Regions from separate parts of the Mesorhizobium sp. BHbdii genome, predicted to be linked through region 1. Evidence: riboswitches for the same ligand, from Rfam matches in the RefSeq annotation. Region 1 holds a riboswitch; the other holds the start of a gene.
The links. A riboswitch is a leader RNA that binds a small molecule or an ion and turns the genes downstream of it on or off. The one in region 1 is predicted to bind thiamine pyrophosphate.

Region 1 (5,112 bases):
CGGCCACCAGATTGAGCAGTGTCGATTTTCCCGAACCGCTCGACCCCATGATGGCGGTGATCTTCGAGGCGGCGAACTCGACATCGAATAAAAACGGCGCTTCGCCATAGCTGAACGAGACCTTTTCCAGCCGCACAGCCGTACCGCTTTCACTGTTGAGCGTCATGATTTTTCTCCCCCCCGTCCCAGCCAGTCCGCGGCCAGGACAAGCGCGAGACAGACCAGGCCGAGCAGCAATGCCAGGCCTGCCGCGTCCATAGTGCGGTAGCTGCCCATGCGCGACAGCAAGAGATAAGGCAGCGTCTGCAGGGAGTCGCTGCCGAACAGGGCAATGACGCCGAGATCGCCGAGCGACAAAGCCATCGCGAACGCGAAACCGGTGGCGAGCGGCCGCCGCAGCGACGGCCAGTCGACCAGCCGGAACCGGTCCCAGCCCGAAATGCCAAGCAGTAAACAGAGCCGTTCGTGGCGTTCGCTCGCCGCATCATAGCCGGGGCGAATGGCGCGGATGGCAAACGGCATCGCCATCACCGCGTTGACGGCGACGACCATGACAGGGGCGATGGCAAAGACATCGCTGAAAGTACGCAGGAGAAGGAACCAGCCGGCGCCGATTACGATGGGCGGCACGACGAGGACGAAGCCGGCGCCGGTATCGGTGGCGTATTCGAGCAGCGTCTTGGCGTCGACGCGACGCCTCAAGGCCAGCGCCCGTCGTGCCATGACGAGCGACAGCGACAGCGCCACTGAAAGCAGCGCCGCCAGCAAGGCGAGCACGGCGCTGGTCAGCGTTGCCTGCCGCACCGCGCGCTCGGCCGCCAGCCGGCCGAGATCGGCCCCAAGGCCTGACGTCACCGTGGCCGCCATCGGCCCGGCGACGAACAGCAATGCCAGAACGATCAATGCTGCGTTCAGCACGGTCTCGGCCGTACCAGCCGAAAGATACCGGCGCGGTGCCACCGGCAGGTTGGCGTCGCCGACGGTGTTGGCGCCAAGCCGCATCAATGCAAGCACCACGATGAAGGTCAGCGCGATCTGCAGCAGTGTCAGCGTGACCGCGCGGGCAGGATCGAAATCGAAACGCAGCGCCTGATAGATGGCGACCTCCAGTGTCGTCGCGCCCGGCCCACCGCCCAGCGTGAGCACGATGGTAAAGGATGTGATGCAGAGCATGAAGACAAGCCCGGCGACCCCTGGCAGTGCCGCACGCAGCGTCGGCCATTCGATCAACCGGAATGCGGGTCTGGCGCCCATGCCGAGCTGGCTCGCCAGCCGCCACTGGTCGGCCGGCACCGTCGCCAGCGCCTCGAGGAACAGCCGCGTCGCCAGCGGCAGATTGAAGAAGACATGGGCTACGAGGATGCCGGACAGGCCGTATATGCCCGGCCAGCCCTGACCGCCAATCGCGGTGAGCACGCCGGCGAAATAGCCGGCACGGCCATAGAGAGCCAGAATGCCGAGTGCGGCGACGATGGCCGGCAGCGCAAGCGGCACGGCGAAGAGCTGCAGGATCAAGGCACGACCAAAGAAGCGCGGATGCCGCGACAGCGCCCGCGCAACGAACAGCGCCGGCACCACGGAAAGCAGTGTCGACAGCAAAGCCTGCCACAGCGTGAAACGGGCGACACGGAAGAGGTAGGAATCGAAAGTCGACGCGGCGCCGGTCGGGTTGCGCGTAGCTTCAAGGATGAGCCCGGCGAACGCTCCGCCGATCAGCAGCGCAACAGCGGCAAGCGCGATGGTGCCGGCGGTGACGCGGGGATCGGCAGGATATCCGGTATGCATGCCGCCCTGCCTGGTTCAACGATCGTCGAAGCAGAAAATATGGCTGAGGCCGAGTTCCCGCCCACGCCCCTCTGTCCTGCAGGACAGAGGGGGGCACCGTAAGGTGATCATCTTTCAATCACAAGCTACTTGCTCATCACCGACAGCCATTCGTCGACCCAGGCCTTGCGGTTGGCGGCGACCTCTTCGGGGCTGAACAGCAAAGTCTTGGTCGGCTTGACGAGCTTGTCGAAGGCCGGATTGAGCGGCTTGTCAGTTTTGCCGGCAGGAAACATCCAGTTGGTCTCGGGGATGACATCCTGGAATTTCGGCCCGGTCATGAAAGTCAAGAACTGTTTCGCCAACGGGTTCTTCGCACCCGTGGTGGTTATGCCGGCAACCTCGATCTGCAGATACTCGCCCTCCTCGAAGGACGCCGCCTGATAGCGTTCGGTGTTTTCGGCGACCATGTGATAGGCCGGCGACGTGGTATAGGACAGCACCATCGGCGCCTCACCCTTGGTGAACAGGCCATAGGCCTCGCTCCAGCCCGGCGTCACGGTGAGCACCTTTGCCTTAAGCTTGGCCCAGGCTTCCGGCGCCTTGTCGCCATAGACCGACCTCACCCACAACAGCAGGCCGAGACCGGGCGTCGAGGTGCGCGGATCCTGGATAACGATCTTCTCATCGGCATTGCCGTCGACCAATTCCTTCAGGCTCTTCGGCGGGGTCTTTAGCTTTTCGGTGTCGTAGACGACGGCGAAATAGCCATAGTCGAACGGCACGAAAATATTGTCGCTCCAGCCACCCGGCACATTGACGTCGATGACGACGCCATGCGGCGAAAACAGGCCGGTGGCCTTGGCTTCGGCCGTCAGATTGGTGTCGAGGCCGAGCACGATGTCGGCCTTGGTTGCGGCGCCTTCCAGCTTGACGCGGTTGAGCAGGGCGACGCCGTCGGCGACCGCGACGAATTCGAGAGTACAGCCGCATTCGGCCTCGAAGGCCTTCTTCACCGCGGGGCCTGGACCCCAGTCGGCGGTGAAGCTCTCATAGGTATAGACGGTGAGTTTTTCCTGCGCGGATGCCGGCCCGATGCCGGCGAGAAGGGCCGCCGCAAGCAGCATTGCCGAAACAAGAGTGTATAAAAACGTGCGCATCGGCGCCTCCTTCGTTCACGTTGAAAGGAATTGAGGCGTCGGGCTGTCCGAAACGTCTAATCCCTCCGCCGGTACAAACCGGATCAGGTTCAGCGGGTTGGCATGGTTGCCTCTCAGCTGGTCCGCGAAGATCGCGTCCAGCACCCCGTTAGAGCGTTTCGACACATAGGCCCGGCCCAGGTGTGGCGCAAGCGGAAGTTTGCCGGGCATCCGGAACGCGGCCTTCCGTTTCGCAAGCAGGGCTGGTAAGGGCCACGCATATGAGCAAATTCACCATCCTGCTTGGCGGCGATCTTATCCGCACGCCGCTGCTCGACCGCCAGGTCGCTGGCACGCGTGTCATCGCCGCCGACGCCGGCATGAGCCATGCCCGGACGCTGAGCCTGACGCCGGAACTCTGGGTCGGCGACTTCGATTCGGTGCCGGCGGATTTGCCGGACGAGCTGGCCGCCGTGCCCCGCCAGGTGTTTCCGGCAGAAAAGGACAAGACCGACGGCGAACTGGCTATCGCCGCCGCGCTCGAACGCGGCGCGACCAGCCTCGTGCTTGCCGGCGCGTTCGGTGGCAAGCGGACCGACCACGCCTTCTTGCACCTGGCGCTCAGCGTCCGACTGGCCGAGGCAGGGACGGAGGTGCTTTTGACCAGCGGCGCACAGGAAGGCATCCCCTTGCTTCGCGGAAAGGTCGGCTTCGACTACGCCGATGGCACGCTGTTTTCGATTCTCGGCTTTTCCGACCTTTCCGGCCTGAGCGTGACCGGCGCCAAATGGCCGCTGAACCATATCGAGATGGCGTTCGGCTCGTCGCTGACCATTTCCAATGAGGTCAAGGGCCGGCTTGAAATCGCGCTGGGCAGCGGCCGCGCGCTGTTGCTCGCCCACCCATTCCCCCTTACCGAAAGCTGACATGGCGCCGCCACTTCTCAATCTCGACGGGATAAAACTGACCTTCGGTGGCACGCCGCTGCTCGACGGAGCGGAACTGACGGCGTCGGCGGGCGACAAGATCGCTTTGGTCGGCCGCAACGGCTCGGGCAAGTCGACGTTGCTCAAGATCGCTGCGGGATTGATCGAGCCGCAGGACGGCGAGGTGTTCCGCCAGCCTTCGGCGACAGTGCGCTACCTGCCGCAAATGCCCGACATGGATGATTTCGCCAGCGTCCGCGCCTACGTCGAGGCGGGGCTCGGACCCGCCGACGATCCCTACCGCGCCACCTATCTGATGGAGCATCTCGGCCTGTCCGGCGACGAGCGGCCGAACGATCTCTCCGGCGGCGAGGCGCGCCGTGCTGCCCTTGCCCGCGTCATGGCGCCGGAGCCCGACATTCTCCTCCTTGATGAGCCGACCAACCATCTCGACCTGTCGGTCATCGAGTGGCTGGAGGAGGAGCTTGGCCGCACCTCTTCGGCGCTGATCGTCATCTCGCACGACCGCCGTTTCCTCGAGCGCGTGTCACGCGCCACTGTCTGGCTCGATCGCGGCCAGACCCGCAGGCTCGACAAGGGCTTTGGCCATTTCGAGGAATGGCGCGACAACGTGCTGGAAGAAGAAGAGCGCGAGCAGCACAAGCTTGGCCGCCAGATCGTGCGCGAGGAGCACTGGTTGCGCTACGGCGTGACGGCAAGGCGCAAGCGCAACATGCGCCGGCTCGGCGAACTGCAGACCCTGCGCCAGCGTTTTCGTGGCCATCGCGGCGCCGAGGGTGCGGCGACCATGGTGGCCAGCGACGCCGCCGAATCCGGCAAGCTGGTGATCGAGGCCAAGAACATCGAGAAGAGCTTTGGCGATCTTACCGTGGTCAAGGGCTTCTCGACCCGCATCCAGCGCGGCGATCGTGTCGGCTTGGTCGGCCCGAACGGCGCCGGCAAGACGACGCTGCTGAAGATGCTGACCGGCGAATTGAAGCCGGATTCAGGCTCGGTGCGGCTCGGCACCAATCTGGAGATCGCCACGCTCGACCAGAAGCGCGAGGCGGTTGACCCGGCCGAAACACTGGCGCAATACCTCACCGACGGGCGCGGCGAGAACCTTGTCATCAATGGCGAGCAGCGCCACGTCGTCTCCTATATGAAGGATTTCCTGTTCAAGCCGGAACAGGCGCGCACGCCGGTGCGCGAGCTTTCGGGCGGCGAGCGGGCGCGGCTGCTGCTCGCCCGCGTGCTGGCGCGGCCGGCAAACCTGCTGGTGC
Region 2 (5,112 bases), on a different contig from region 1:
GGCAATCGAGTTCGTCGCCGACAGAAATGATCGCGTGTTCTTCGATGCATCGCAAAAGATCGGGCCGCAGGTCGCAACCGCCCTCGCCGCAAGCGGTGTCATCGGCCGCGCCATGCCGCAGGGCGACATTCTCGGCTTTGCGCCGCCGCTCTGCCTCACCCGCGAAGAGGCCGACATCATCGTCTCGAAGACGGCCGATGCGGTGAAAAGCGTGTTTGCAAACATCTGAAGATCGACATGGACGCCATGACCAAAACCCTCCCCGCCACCATGGCCGCCGTGCAGCTGACCGGTCACGGCGGGCCGGAAAAGCTCGTCTACCGCACCGACGTGAAAGTGCCCTCGCCCGCCCCAGGTGAAGTGCTGGTCAAGGTCACCGCTTGCGGCATGAACAACACCGATGTCTGGGTGCGTCAGGGCGCCTATGGCACGGAGGAAGATGCTGCCGCGGTATCGACTTGGCGCCGCCAAGGCAACACGCTGACTTTCCCGCGCATCCAGGGCACAGACACGGTCGGCCACATCGTCGCCCTCGGCGATGGCGTCTCGCCGGACCGTATCGGCGAGCGGGTGATGGTCGATTTCTCGATCTACAACCGCGACGACGATTCCCTCGCCGACATCGACTACATGGGCCACGGCCGTGACGGCGGCTATGCCGAATACCAGGCTGTGCCAGCCGAGAACGCCCATGTCGTCGATACCGAAATGACCGATGTCGAACTTGCCACCTTCTGCTGCGCCTATCTCACGGGCGAACAGATGCTGGAACGTGCCGCACTAAGAGCTGGCGAGCGTGTGCTGGTCACTGGCGCTTCTGGCGGCGTCGGCTCCGGCATCGTGCAGCTGGCGCGGGCGCGCGGCGCCATCCCCTATGCCGTCGTCGGCAAGGGCAAGGAACAGGCGGTGCTCGACATCGGGGCCGAAGCGGTGATCACTCGTGGCATCGCCGACCTGCCCGCCGCCGTGAACGCAGCGACCGAGGGCCGGCCGATCGACGTGGTTGCTGACCTGGTCGGCGGCGCCATGTTCAACGACCTCTTGCGCATCCTCAGGCCCGAAGGTCGCTACACGACGGCCGGCGCGATTGCCGGCCCGGTCGTGCAGCTCGATCTGCGCACTATGTATCTCAAGCAGTTGCAGCTGCACGGGTCCAGTCAGGGCACACGACACGATTTCCGCCGTATCGTGCGCTACATCGAGGACAAGAAGATCCGACCGCTGGTCGGCGGCGTCTACAAGCTCTCCGATTTCCACCGCGCCCAGGCGGATTTCATTGCCAAGGATTTCGTCGGCAAGCTGGTGGTCGTTCCGGATGCCGTCTCGGATCTCGCTGCAACCTGTTGACAGCCAAGGCTAACGAGGGCTCGGGCTGTTCGCCGACACGGTAAGGTCGAGCGCGACATGGCCTTGCGGCGCGCCGAAGCGAAGGAAAGCTTCCGACACCGTCGCGAACACCGGTCCAGCGTCGCCCCTCAGCTTCGTGCAGAAATTCTTCGACCTGTCAAAGACCCCCGAGGCCTTGAGGAAGTCGATGCAGCCGTAGATCTCGTCCATGTGGTGGCCCTCGCCGAGCGGATAGAGCGAGAACTGCGCGGCGACCTCTTGTCCGAGTTTTTTCGCACCGTCGACATGCGCCCGCGCCGCGCCGATGCGCTCGGCCAGGGACGGCTCGTGGCTGCTGCCGGAAAGCGGTGTGCAGATCGGATCGTCAGGCTCGCCAGGGCAGCCACGCGACACCGTTGCCGACAACACGCAATGCACGCCACTTGCCGCCGCCGATGCGAAGAGATCGCGCATGGCCGGGAAAAGCTGTTCGGGCGGGCCGACGATCAGCGTCGAGATGTCGTCGGTCTCGATGCGGAAATTCGGTCGATAGGGATCCATCGCCGAAAGTGCCCTAAGGATGACGCCGACGAAATCGTCGCACATCGGATACAGGGAAATCTGTGCACCTGAAAACATGGTCGCCTCGCTCCGCTGGCATTACCCAGATCAGCTTGAGGGACCGAAGGCTTGACGCCCACCATCTCAGCCCCGGCAATACGGAGCGCCCCTGTCGATATGAGCGACGTAGCACCCGCGCAAAGGATGTTCAAGTATGGGTCTAGGGCAATCGCTCCAAGGCAATCGCTTCAGAGCAATTGCCAAGCTTGGCGGCGCCGGCGAAGCTGCCGATCCCCCGCTTGCGGGGGAGATCGGATCCCGCTTTGGCTTTCGCCAGCCACCAACGCCCGTTCAGCCTCTCCCTTCGGATGACCTGATCAGCTCTGTGATCCGACCTGCTTGACCGCGGCTTCGAGCGATCTTTCAAACGCGTCGACCACCTGATCGACCTGGGGTTCGGTGATGATCAGCGGCGGGCAGAAGGCCAGCGCGTCGCCCATGTTGCGCGAGATCACGCCGTTCTGCTGCATGAAACCGTTGACGAGCCCGCCCAGCGCGCCGGCCGTCTCCCACGGCGTCTTGTCCGCCTTGTCGCCGACCAGTTCGACCGCCGCGATCAGGCCGACGCCGCGCACTTCGCCGACAAGCGGGTGCGAAGCGAACTTGCGCAGGCACTTCTGCATATGCGCGCCGACCGTGCGCGCATTGCCGACGAGATCGCGTTCCTCGATCAGCTTCAGGTTCTCCAACGCGACCGCGGCCGCTACGGGATGGCCGCCGCCGGTGAAGCCGTGGCCGAAGGTGCCGATCCGATTGCTTTCGTCGGCAATCGGCTCGAAAACTTTTTCGTTGATCAGCAGGGCCGAGATCGGCAGGTAGGATGAAGAGATCTGTTTCGACAGCACCATGATGTCGGGCCTGATACCGAAGGTCTGCGAGCCGAACATTTCGCCGGTTCGACCAAAGCCGCAGATGACTTCGTCGGCAACGAGCAGGATGTCGTATTTCGACAGCACCGCCTGGATCTTCTCCCAGTAGCCGGCCGGCGGAACGATGACGCCGCCGGCGCCCATGATCGGTTCGCCGAAGAAGGCGGCGATGGTTTCCGGGCCCTCGGCCAGGATCAGCTTTTCCAAGTCGTCGGCAAGCCGGCTCGAAAACTGCTCTTCGCTCTCGCCTGGCAGCGCTTCGCGCCAATGGTGCGGCGTCGACGTGTGCAGCACATTGGCGATCGGCAGGTCGAAGGAAATGTGGTTGTTGGGCAGGCCGGTCAGGCTTGCCGCGGCAATGGTGACGCCGTGATAGCCGCGATTGCGGCTGATGATCTTCTTGCGTGCCGGCTGGCCGAGGGCATTGGACCGGTACCAGATCATCTTCATGGCCGTATCATTGGCCTCGGAGCCGGAATTGGTGAAATACGCCTTGCTCATCGACACTGGCGCCATCTGCACAAGCTTCTCGGCGAGATCGATCAGCGGCGAATGCGATTTGGAACCGAAGTCGTGATAGTAAGGCAGCTTGGACATCTGGCGCACCGCCGCGTCGACCAGCCGCTTCTCCGAGAAGCCGACCGCGACACTCCAAAGCCCGGCCATCGCCTCGATGTAGCGGTTGCCGGCCAGATCCTCGACATAGATGCCGTCGCCCTTCTCGATGACGAGCGGCCCTGCCTCCTCATGCTTGCGGGCATTGGTGTAGGCGTGCATGTGGTAGCTGACGTCGCGGGCTTCGGGAGAATTCGGTCGTGCGTCCATGATGGTTCCTGTCCTGCATGCCGGACTGGGTCCTGCCGCCGTTCGGCGCGCATCGCCTCTTGGATTATGCTGTTTGATGCATCTGTTTCTCGTAAGGGTGTCAAGCCCTTTCGAAAGCGCTGGCGGATGGACGGAAGACATGCAGAATTTCAGCTTCGAGGCCGCAGAACGCGAGAACCTGCACGAAGCCGTCTGTGCGCATCGCCGGGTCGTTATCGTTGAACGGCTCTCCAGGCACAACAACAGGGCTGAGGTGGCCTGATCGTGGACCATGTCGACTGCATCGTTGCCGGCGCCGGGGTCGTCGGCCTCGCGATCGCGCGCGAGATGGCGCAGCGCGGCATGGACACCCTGATCCTCGAAGCCGAGAACGCCATCGGCACCGGGATTAGCTCGCGCAATTCCGAGGTTATCCATGCCGGCATCTACTATCCGGCCGGATCGCTGAAGGCCCGGCTCTGCGTGGCAGGCCGGGAAAAGCTCTACCGTTATTGCCAGGAGCGGGCGGTGCCGCATGCGCGCTGCGGCAAGCTCGTCGTCGCCACGAATGCCGGACAGGAGCCGGTGCTCGCTTCCATCCTGGCCAACGCCTCTGCTTGCGGCGCGGGCAACCTGACGCCCTTAACCGCCGCCGAGGCGCGCAGGCTGGAGCCGAAGCTGCGATGCACGGCGGCCCTTTTGTCTCCCGCAACCGGCATCATCGACAGCCACGCGCTGATGCTGGCGCTGCTGGGCGACGCCGAGAAGCACGGGGCGACACTCAGCCTCAACACCCGCATCGTCGCCGGCCGCATCGAGAGTGGGCGCATCGTGCTCGACACGGTCGACAGCACCAGCGGCGGCTTTGAAATCGCCACCGCGCGCTTCATCAACGCCGCCGGGCTTGGCGCCACGGCACTTGCCGGCTCGCTTGACGGGCTCGACCGGCAATTCGTGCCAGAACTACGCTACGCCAAGGGCAATTATTTTTCGGTCGCCGGCCGGGCGCCGTTCTCGCGACTGGTCTATCCCATACCCGAACCCGGCGGGCTCGGCGTGCATCTGACGCTCGACCTCGACGGCGTCGCCCGCTTCGGGCCTGACGTCGAATGGACGGATCAACTCGACTATCGCGTCGATCCAGCGCGTGGCGAGCGCTTTTACGACGAGGTCCGCAAATACTGGCCGGACCTCGCCGATGGCAGCCTGCAGCCGGCCTATAGCGGCATCCGGCCGAAGCTCTCCGGTCCCGGCGAAGCCAATGCCGACTTCGTCATCCAGGACGCGGCGGTGCACGGCGTGGAGAGCCTCGTCAATTTGTTCGGCATCGAGAGCCCCGGCCTGACCTCAAGCCTGGCGATCGCCGACCATGTCGCGCAGCGCCTCGCGCCGAAGGCAAGCTAACCGAGGCGACCTGCGCGAGCGTGCCCGCTGCTAAAAGCATAGCCAAAAACGCACGTAAGCCATCCGTAAGTCGGGGTCGAAAACCTGG

Region 2: another riboswitch for thiamine pyrophosphate. It lies ahead of ACWTU8_RS03000 (YkoF family thiamine/hydroxymethylpyrimidine-binding protein); the one in region 1 lies ahead of thiB (thiamine ABC transporter substrate binding subunit).

The regions. Positions count from the first base shown of each region.
Region 1 is NZ_JBSPKX010000005.1:280,430-285,541, forward strand. It holds gene thiQ (thiamine ABC transporter ATP-binding protein) at 1-166, opposite strand, end outside; gene thiP (thiamine/thiamine pyrophosphate ABC transporter permease) at 163-1,785, opposite strand; gene thiB (thiamine ABC transporter substrate binding subunit) at 1,911-2,924, opposite strand; TPP riboswitch at 2,968-3,082, opposite strand; gene ACWTU8_RS24900 (thiamine diphosphokinase) at 3,185-3,829, shown strand; gene ACWTU8_RS24905 (ABC-F family ATP-binding cassette domain-containing protein) at 3,831-5,112, shown strand, end outside.
Region 2 is NZ_JBSPKX010000001.1:630,271-635,382, reverse strand. It holds gene ACWTU8_RS03010 (aminotransferase) at 1-229, shown strand, start outside; gene ACWTU8_RS03005 (alcohol dehydrogenase family protein) at 238-1,347, shown strand; gene ACWTU8_RS03000 (YkoF family thiamine/hydroxymethylpyrimidine-binding protein) at 1,357-1,965, opposite strand; TPP riboswitch at 1,956-2,068, opposite strand; gene ACWTU8_RS02995 (aspartate aminotransferase family protein) at 2,265-3,641, opposite strand; gene ACWTU8_RS02990 (hypothetical protein) at 3,781-3,903, shown strand; gene ACWTU8_RS02985 (NAD(P)/FAD-dependent oxidoreductase) at 3,906-5,024, shown strand.